One region of the Bacillus sp. NPDC077027 genome, then DNA from elsewhere that is predicted to be linked to it. Evidence: riboswitches for the same ligand, from Rfam matches in the RefSeq annotation. Region 1 holds a riboswitch; each other region holds the start of a gene.
What was found. Region 1 has a riboswitch for thiamine pyrophosphate ahead of tenA (thiaminase II). Riboswitches for the same ligand answer to the same signal wherever they lie in the genome.
Positions count from the first base shown of each region.

Region 2: another riboswitch for thiamine pyrophosphate. It lies ahead of tenA (thiaminase II); the one in region 1 lies ahead of tenA (thiaminase II).
Region 3: another riboswitch for thiamine pyrophosphate. It lies ahead of thiC (phosphomethylpyrimidine synthase ThiC); the one in region 1 lies ahead of tenA (thiaminase II).

Region 1 covers NZ_JBNNIO010000002.1:750,990-754,277, forward strand. Annotated here, with positions in the region: gene ACQKEZ_RS09360 (ABC transporter ATP-binding protein) at 1-324, opposite strand, end outside; gene ACQKEZ_RS09365 (ECF transporter S component) at 299-898, opposite strand; gene tenA (thiaminase II) at 895-1,581, opposite strand; TPP riboswitch at 1,669-1,773, opposite strand; gene ACQKEZ_RS09375 (hypothetical protein) at 1,830-2,933, opposite strand.
Region 2 covers NZ_JBNNIO010000003.1:274,314-277,601, reverse strand. Annotated here, with positions in the region: gene thiO (glycine oxidase ThiO) at 1-608, opposite strand, end outside; gene tenI (thiazole tautomerase TenI) at 592-1,209, opposite strand; gene tenA (thiaminase II) at 1,184-1,894, opposite strand; TPP riboswitch at 1,975-2,084, opposite strand; gene ACQKEZ_RS11805 (cation:proton antiporter) at 2,143-3,288, opposite strand, start outside.
Region 3 covers NZ_JBNNIO010000001.1:331,540-334,827, reverse strand. Annotated here, with positions in the region: gene thiC (phosphomethylpyrimidine synthase ThiC) at 1-1,595, opposite strand, end outside; TPP riboswitch at 1,729-1,839, opposite strand; gene ACQKEZ_RS01840 (LysE family transporter) at 2,076-2,708, shown strand; gene ACQKEZ_RS01835 (YhcN/YlaJ family sporulation lipoprotein) at 2,769-3,288, opposite strand, start outside.

The DNA.
Region 1 (3,288 bases):
CATGTGCTCACGAGGGATCGAACGATTCTCCAAACTGAATGCGATTTCTTCATTCACCCGATGCATACAAAATTGCGAATCAGGATCTTGAAACATGACACCCGAATGCTTTTTTAAGGTGGCTTCTCCTTGTACTTCTGCCTCTACATGCTCAGGAATAATCCCAGCAAGTACAGAGATAAGCGTCGATTTCCCGCTACCGCTTGGACCAAGAATTAAGACTTTTTCCCCTTTCTGAATCGAAAGAGATATGTCTTGCAACACAGGATGTGACTGCTGAAAAAAACGGACTGTTAGGTTATTGCACGTGAGAAATGAATCCATGTTGTTCACCTTTGCTTCGTTGCGCTCTCATGATGGCATATTGATTGAGCACACCTGTTTTTGCCAATGCATCTACTACAAATTTCGCAAGTAAACCACCGAGAATCACTCCACTTATGATCTGCGTTCCGAGCGTCGCCAGCAGGACTTCAGGTGTATAGTAGCTGAACCCTTTAGCGATTAGACTGTAAGTCATTGCGCCTACTGCCGCCAAACCGCCTGATAGCATCAACACCCAAACGTTATATCGTTTATATCCGAAAAGCGCGAAAGCTATTTCTGCCCCGATCCCTTGAAAAACTCCGATCAGCAAGGCAGATAAACCGAAGTGGCTACCCGTTAACAGTTCTACCGCTGCCGCTGCTGTCTCTGCAATGAGTGCCGCTCCTGGTTTACGAATAATATACGCTACAATCGGGCTCGCAATCACCCAAATACCAAACATGATGTTGCCTCCTGCTGGACCAACAAGCGCAGTAATCGGCAGATAAAGAGTGGACCAGCCTAAATAAATCACACCACACGCAACAGATAAAATGACGGCAAGTACAACCTCTTTCATTTTCCACGTCATGATGAGTGCACCTTCATAGCAACTGGCCACTCTTCAACGGTGAATGCCATCTCCCAAAATCGATACTCTAGCTGACAACTTAACATGAAATGTTGTTTCATGTTTTCTTTTTCCTTATCACTAGCTTCTTGCGCCCATTGATCAAGTCGTTCACAAAGCTCGACTGTAATGGAATCTGTGATGCCACCGTAAAAAGTGATCCAGTCATAAAATGGGTGAGACGGCTCTGGTTGAACGTCTGATAAGAGCCTTTGCCCAATTTCCCAGTATGTCCAAGGACAAGGAAGAAGCACAGCCAAAATTTCCCCAAGCGAGCCCTCTTTCGCTACTTGAAGCATGTGATGTATATAATGATGTGCGCTTGGCGCAAGGGAATATCCTTGTAAGTCTTCATATTGAACTTGAGCCACCCGACATAAATTTTGATGAGGATGTGTCTCACTATCTAGTATAAAGGCGATTTGTTTATGAAAAAATTCGATATCTTGGCGATCTGTACATTTACTGATAGCTGCCGCATAAATCTTGATGAAAGCATTAAGATATTCAAAATCCTGCTTCACATAATGGATCAGCTGTTCTCTCTTTAGATTGCCTTCAGCTATCCCTTTCACAAATGGATGATGGTAAATAGCCTCAAAAATCGGTTCTGCTTCTTGTCTTAATTGTGCTGAAAAACGCATTAAAAAAACCTCCTCTTCTTCATCTTGAATAAATGAAAAAGCCACCCCAAAATGGAGTGGCTTTGTAAATTCAAGAATGAATGAGACAAGGTGCCAACTCCACTTCCCTCCGCTAGTACGAACTAGATCAGGTTCAAAGGGTCCAAGATTTTCTCTTGTCTCAGTCACAGCATGACTCCCCTAGTGGACTTTCATCATTTAATTATCTTTACTCTACACATGAGATGAAATGATGTCAACAGTCATTCTTAATTTAATGTTTGGATTGTTGGGAGTCTCTCAACACCCGATGCGTAGTAGAAGTTGAGTACACTAAAGAAATCAATTGGTTTCCCTGTTTTTACATCAACTACTAAAATATGTTCTCCGTAATTCTCTAAATCATCTGCTTCTAAATATCTTGGTGTTGTTTTTCCAATCATATCCACAAATGTATCTTGATAATATTGGCCACTAGAATACGAGGATTGATGATACATAAACAATGTGCCTACATCTAGATAGACAAGAATGGCTTCCGAAGAGCTTGCATTAGGTGCAGAATAAGAGACCGGTGAAGAAATACCTTTTACTTTTACACTTGAAATAGAATGTGTTCTTTGTTCAAAATTTCCATCCCATGGGAAGTAAAAGACACGTTTCCATTCATAATCCGCTGATTTTGATTGCTTGTTATAAATGTGGGTGCCATTTGCATAAACATCGCCATTCGCATATTCTGCTACAAAGTATTGAAGTGTTGAAGAAAGTGACACTACTCCTGTGAAATTGGTTGGGTTTTTCGCATTAACCTGCAATGTGTAGGAATCTCCAAAACCACCACCACTTGTAATACCAAAGGCATAATCACCCGCTGGCAGATTCGTTAATGCAAGCAAATTGCCTGCTGGCTGAATTAAATCGGTTGGATATGCTTGTCCTTCCTCATAATCGACGACAAATAATTGCACAAAGTAATCTTGATTCGGTGATGTAATTCGACTAATGAGTGCTTGTGCTGAGGACGTACTGAGAAACCATAAATCGACTGGGTTCTCTTCTGTTAGTACAGCAGATTGATTGATAGACAAACCATCAATTGAATGAGCCGCTGAGGTTCTCAACTTGCCATTTGCTGCAGATTTACGCTTAATATTAATTCCGTTTTTCTGATCAACTTTGAATGATTTTTTGAGTTGTTTTTGAATAGCAGGTGATTCATTCTCATTCAAGAACGACTCCTGTAGACGTTCAATCGCTTTCTTCGTTAATGGTGATACACTGTTAGATTCCTTCTTTATTTCTTCTGCGTGAACAGCTGACGAAAATAAGCCTGTCGCAATAAGTAAAATAGATAAAATCGCTGCTGTCATTTTGATTCCAAATACCTTCACAGGAACATCCCCTTTTTTTAATTTTGGATTTTATATCCTGTAATAATTGTATCATTTCACCAATGATTATATTGTCATTTAAGGGAATATTTTAAATTTATTATTGGTTTTCTCAAGTTAATGAACCTATTCAAGAGTCACGTACACTTATTCATTCAAATGGTAAATATGAAAAAATTCCCACAACAACAGTGAATTGAGCATGTTTTCCTTGGTTTTAACTTATGTAATTTGTAGAGAATTATAATATTAATAGAGACGTTTAATAAAAACTGTAACAAGAATAGGTAGCATCTTGAACGCTACCCTAATATATCAGGAAAACCTTCCCTGA
Region 2 (3,288 bases), on a different contig from region 1:
CTTGCAATGGATAATTGATCACATGTGTAAGTTTCTTGAGATGTTTTCACTGTAAGCCGATCTCTTTCACGCTTTACCTCTAATACAGTCGTATGCTCTAATACATCTACTCCATAGTGCACGGCAGCCTGATAAAAGCCGCGACAAACTGAATACGGTTCAACATGAACATCATCCTCAATCAGTCCAGCACCAACAATATCGTCAGACACTTGTGGCATGAGCTGCTTTGTTGCACGCACATTTAGCCATTTAAATGAGGTCAAATGCTTCATACGACAAAGCATTTCTTTTTCTTTTTCACTGAATGCAAGCTTGGCAATTCCACCATCTGATCTACGAATATCAATACCTGATTCCTTTTTTAAATCAATGTTTAACCGTTCATAGGATGCTTGACTTGCTCTACCAACCTCAAAGAATATATCCTGTCTTCCTTCCCCTTCGGCATGAGCACCGAGCATCCCTGCCGCAGCACTTGTTGTACTTTTCCCAATTTCGTTTGCCTCTATAACAAGCACACTTTTTCCTGCTTTTACAAGGTGGTAAGCAATCGACATTCCTATAATACCGCCACCAATAACGGCTGTATCATAATGCTTTTTCATAAGGATGCTCCTTTAGCTTTTTTGAGAATGCATGCGCTGCAGCTTTTGAATTGGTTTGCCCAAATAAGCCTGACATGACAGCAATACCACTTACTCCAACCGCTTTCAGCTCACTCACTCGCTCAGGAGTCATCCCACCAATCGCTAGGACTGGAATTGATAAAGTTGACACCATTTCAGATAGAACTTGAATCCCTCTAGGCTTTAGGTTTGGTTTACATGATGTATCATACACATGACCAAATATCACATATTCCGCCCCTTCCTTTTCAGCCTGGCAGGCTTCTTCTAACGAATGAACAGACACACCTGCATGAAGATGAGGAAACTTTTGTCTTAGTTCTTTCGGTGAAAAGCTATGTCCTGGTAAATGAACACGATGAATGTTTGTTAAAAGTGCAACATCCACTCGGTCATTGATGACGATTTTCTCCTTCGTAACACCAATCGCTAGTAGCTGCTCTATGAGATAGACAAGTTCTTTTGCCTTTTTCGAACGCTCACGAATATGAATAAAATCGACTTCTTGTTCAATGTCCTTGATTTTACCGATTAATTGATCGACTGGAAGTGTATCACTTGTAATTGCGTGGAGTTCCACTTGAATCAACTCCATCTAATAAAGCTGTCTGCCATTTTTCCTTTTCATATGCCATGTTCCAAAAGTGGTATTCATAATAGCTAGAAATCACAAAATTTTCTTTCATATTTGCTCGAACTTGTTCTGTCGCCTGCTCTGCAAGTTCATCAAATCGATTGACTTGTTCAAAGACTAGCTCTTTAAACCAATCTCCTCCATATGTTAAAATCCATTCTTGATAGATTGGATGATCAGGTGTTGTCTTCTTCAGTTGTTCGCCAACATCGTAATATAGCCAGTAACAAGGCAAAAGTGCAGCTAGGATCTCTTCAAAACGTCCACTTTTCACAGAACGATACATATGAGATGTATATGCATACGCAGTGGGCGAAGGCTTAAAGCTTGCCTGCTCTTCCTCAGAAATTTCTAGTAATGTCGTAAACTTTCGATGAAGGGATAGCTCCGCTTCGTAAGTCCCTTGCGCATGAGAAGCCATTCTGCCAGTTGTATGTAAATCCTCAACAATGGCAGCACCAAACGATTGTACTTTTGCAAAATGGGTTAAATAATAGGAATCTTGCATCACATAATATTTAAAACGATCAAGTGAAAGCGTCCCATCACCAATTCCTTTCACAAATGGGTGCTCAAAGCTTCCATTCCACCATGTTGAAGCCGCCTGTTTACATTCTTCAGAAAATGTCATTTGTCTTCTCCTCCTGTCAATGTACATAAAAAAGCCACTTTCCGGATGGGAAAGTGGCTTGGAATTTGTCGAAAACACATTCAAATACCGCACCACTTCCCTACGCAGGTTTGAACCTGTTCAGGTGATGAGGGTCTAAAAGTCAGTACTTTTATCTCAGCCCTTATAAAGGACTCCCCTAGTGGATCATTCTTATGATGTTATGTACATCTATCTTAATCATGATTCAGTCATTGGTCAAGCGTTCATTACGATTCTAATCGTTTTCTGAGTCCTGCGACATATTCACGCGAACCAGAAACTAGTATCCGATCCCCTGTCTTTAGCGTTGTATCGCCATGTGGAACAAGACTGTCTATTCCTCTAAAAATACGTACGAACACCAAATCTCCCGTAAATGGAAATTCTCTAAGCATCACTTTGTGGTATCGGTTATTTTTCATTTGTATTTGATAAAGAGACGAATCTTCATTTGTTAAAAGACGAATCGCATCTGGCGCTTCAATTAAAGCGCGCAGAACCGTTTTGGACGAAAGAAATGTGGAGAATGTATCTATACCAGCTTCTTTTAATGTCATTTCTGCTTCTGCTTTGTTCACACTTGCAATGACTTGTTTCGTCCCTTCTTCTTTCGCAAATAAGGCAATTTGCTTGTTTCTTTTTTCATTTCCGGTTGCAACCACAAGCACGTCTTCTTGTCCAATTCCTACCATTCTTAATGTCTCTTCTTGATAATTATCAATTGCCTCGACTTCAAATAACGAATCGGATAAAAGCTCCTCTTGATTCTCTTGAAACACATGGAGAATACGTACTTTATATTCATCCTGATGGAGATCCAGTGTTACAGGTAATGTCAGTTGATTTGCTCCAATGAAGGTGACCTGTTTTTTATTTGTTGCTTCATTTTCTCTTTTAAACAACGCTTTAAACCATACAGGGGTCAATATACTTGTTAAAACAGCGACGAGTATGAGTGCACCAGACATTTTATGGTCAATTACACCTAACCTTTCACCAATGGTCGCAGCGGCAATAACAAGTGAAAGCGTTGAGGTTAACAAAAATCCCGAACCGAGCACTTTTTTCATGTCATACCACTTTTTTAAATACAGGATCGGAATCAGCTTACTTAACAATAAAGCCAAAAATAATAATGGAATCATGATTATGATATTCATATCTTTAAAAAGCGACCAAATATCAAGATCAACGCCAACCATCACAAAGAAAATAGGGATTAAAAACCCGTAACCAAATGAATCTAACTGCTGAACCAATTCCTTGTTTGGCGAAAGTAGCGATACAAGAACCCCTGCCAAAAAAGCACCAAGAATTTTTTCTGCTCCCAATGATTCAGATAACGCAACTAAGACAATAATGAGAGTAAAGAT
Region 3 (3,288 bases), on a different contig from region 1:
GTTTTGGCACCTTCAGCCGGCAATGTTTCATCATGGTAGGCTAGTGCTCTCTCAGGATCAAGAGAAAGATGAAATTGATCACGCCATCTGAATTCAAACCTCGCTTTAGACAAGGCATCATCACGTTTTCGTGCACCTGGGTGACCTTTTGCTAAATCGGCGGCATGGGCTGCGATTTTATAAGCAATCACACCCTCTCTTACATCCTCTTTATTAGGAAGGCCTAGGTGTTCTTTCGGCGTTACATAACACAGCATTGCAGTCCCATACCATCCAATCATGGCTGCACCAATCGCAGATGTAATATGATCATATCCAGGAGCGATATCGGTTGTCAGCGGTCCAAGCGTATAAAAAGGTGCTTCTTTACAAATGTCCATTTGTATGTCTACATTTTCTTTTATTTTATGCATCGGGACATGTCCAGGTCCTTCAATCATCACTTGAATATCATGCTTCCACGCAATTTCTGTCAATTCACCGAGTGTATGTAACTCAGCGAATTGCGCTTCATCGTTTGCATCAGCGATTGAACCTGGTCTTAAACCATCACCTAAAGAAAAAGCAATGTCATAAGCTTTCATGATTTCACAGATTTCTTCAAAATGGGTATAGAGAAAATTCTCTTGGTGGTGTGCTAAACACCACTGTGCCATTATGGCACCGCCTCTTGATACAATACCTGTCACACGATCCACAGTCATTGGAATGTATCTCAGGAGAACACCTGCATGAATCGTAAAGTAATCTACCCCTTGCTCAGCCTGTTCAATTAACGTATCCCGATAAACCTCCCATGTTAAATCCTCAGCAATGCCGTTCACTTTTTCCAATGCTTGATAAATCGGCACTGTTCCAACAGGGACGGGGCAATTACGAATAATCCTCTCTCTTGTCGTATGAATATCTTTCCCTGTTGATAAATCCATCATTGTATCTGCTCCCCACCGAATCGCCCATGTCATTTTTTCAACCTCTTCTTCGATGGAGGATGTAACCGCAGAATTCCCTATATTGGCATTGATTTTCACGTGAAAATTCTTTCCGATAATCATTGGTTCGCTTTCAGGGTGATTGATATTAGATGGGATAACAGCTCTTCCTCTCGCGACTTCATCTCTTACAAATTCAGCGCTGACCTGTTCCCTAATGGCGATAAACTCCATTTCTGGTGTCACAATTCCTTGCTTAGCATAGTGCATTTGTGTCACACATGTCCCCTTTTTTGCACGAAGTGGCTGACGGGAAAGCTTAGGGTAATCGACACGTGCTCGCTTCGCTGATTGATAGCCGTTATCCTCTGGCTTCAAACGTCTACCCCCATAGGTCTCGACGTCATCACGCTCTTTGACCCAAGGAAGCCGAAGTGGCTTTAATCCCTTTGTTATATCAATATCAACCTCTTGATCTGTATAAGGGCCACTCGTATCGTATACTCGAAGCGGTTCGTTTACTTCGTCCCCAGTTGGAGTGAGGGTAATTTCTCTTTTCGGAACTAAAATGTCAGGTCTTGATCCTTGTTCATACACTTTCTTACTTCCGCTAAAGCTTGACATAATCGACATGTTTGACTGTAAAACCGTTTCATTTTTCATTTGCTGTTCTCCTTTTCTCTTTTCATATAAAAGGACAGGATTGAATCAGCACCAGCAAAAAAAAACCAGGCTCTATTTCAGAACCTGGATAGTCGTCAGAAAAAACATGATTGCCCGTCATCATGACAATCATATGTTATCTTCCATACTTCCCCACGCTGGTACGAGCCAGATCAGGTCCAAAGGGTTAAGAAGCTTGGACTTCTCTCTCAGCCCTTCAAAAAGGGCACCCCTAGTAACATTTAAATTTCTCCATCAGTGTAGCATAGACATTTTTCTAAAAAAAGCCTTTTTCAAAAAATAGGCATTTCACACTATATCGTCCTTTTATTCATTTGGTCAACGGATTTATATATACAGTTTTGTTCTCTTTAATCTTGTTTAAAATTTGAAATATCAGTTGATACATGGGCATTTATGTGTATAATTAATCTAAACGGAGAATTTTTATACAATGTTTTTTGAAGGAAGTTTTGCGATTTGAACACGTATCTCACATTTGTACTCGTTGGTTTTTCGATTGCTCTTCCCGTTGGAGCAATCACAGTCGAAATGACAAAACAAGGTTTGAAGAATGGGTTTTTCCACGGATTATCAGTCGGTATAGGTGGGATGACCATCGATGTTTTATTGATTTTGGCTCTTTATTTTGGACTTGCACAGTTTCTTGCACTACCATTTGTGCAAATTCCATTGTGGCTCATTGGTGCCGTTTTTTTATTTATGCTTGCATATGATTCGATTAAACATGCAGATCAGGACATTCACTTAGCAGGTGAGAAAGTCAATAGATCATTACTGAAAACATATCGTAATGGACTACTTGTTGCCGTGTCCCCTGGGAATCTTGTGTTTTGGGTTTCTGTGTTCGGCGCTGTTCTCGCTGATGCATATTCTAAGAGTGAATCATCTCAATTTATCATTGCAGCCCTTGGCATTTTAACTGGGATTCTAGCCCACGATATTGGATTACTTTCGATTGTCTCCCTGACAAGAAAAGTGATGAACCGAGCAATGATTAAATGGACATCTATTATCGCCGGCATTTTACTGCTTGGCTTTGGCTGTTATTTCATTTATGAATTTTATAAAGCGATGACATCTCTTTTTTAGACAAAAAGGCTAAAGTCAGTGTGAATTCACTTACTTTAGCCTTTTCTTATAGCAAGATGCTTATCGCGTCATACCAGTTTGACCTGCTTCAAACTGTGTTTTTCTCATTTCACGAAAGCGTGTAAACGTTCCTTCATCTTTGATGACTTGTACCGCTCTGCCATCTGCATATCGTGTTGCAGATTCTTCCACTTGGCTTAGTTCATCTGTCGAAAGATTTCCATCTGTTTTTAATGCGATGAACACATTTTCATCTGTTACCATCACTTGTGAATCTGTTACATGGTTCATTTTGTTTACACGGTTTGCAATCTTACGTGAACGTTGCACGTTTTCTTCTTTATCAAATCCAGAAAACGACATTTGCTCATGATAATTCATATCGCCATGACTGTATCGACCATCGCCACCAGTAAGCGGCATTCTTACGTGGTCTTCTGTGCCAGGACGGTTATTTACATTGGTCGTACCACCTCTCATCCCTTCCATAAGTTCTGAGATTGGTCCTTGATGATCTTGCGTATTTCCATCTGTTTGATTATTTGTGCTATAACCAACTGGTTGACCGGATTGATTATAA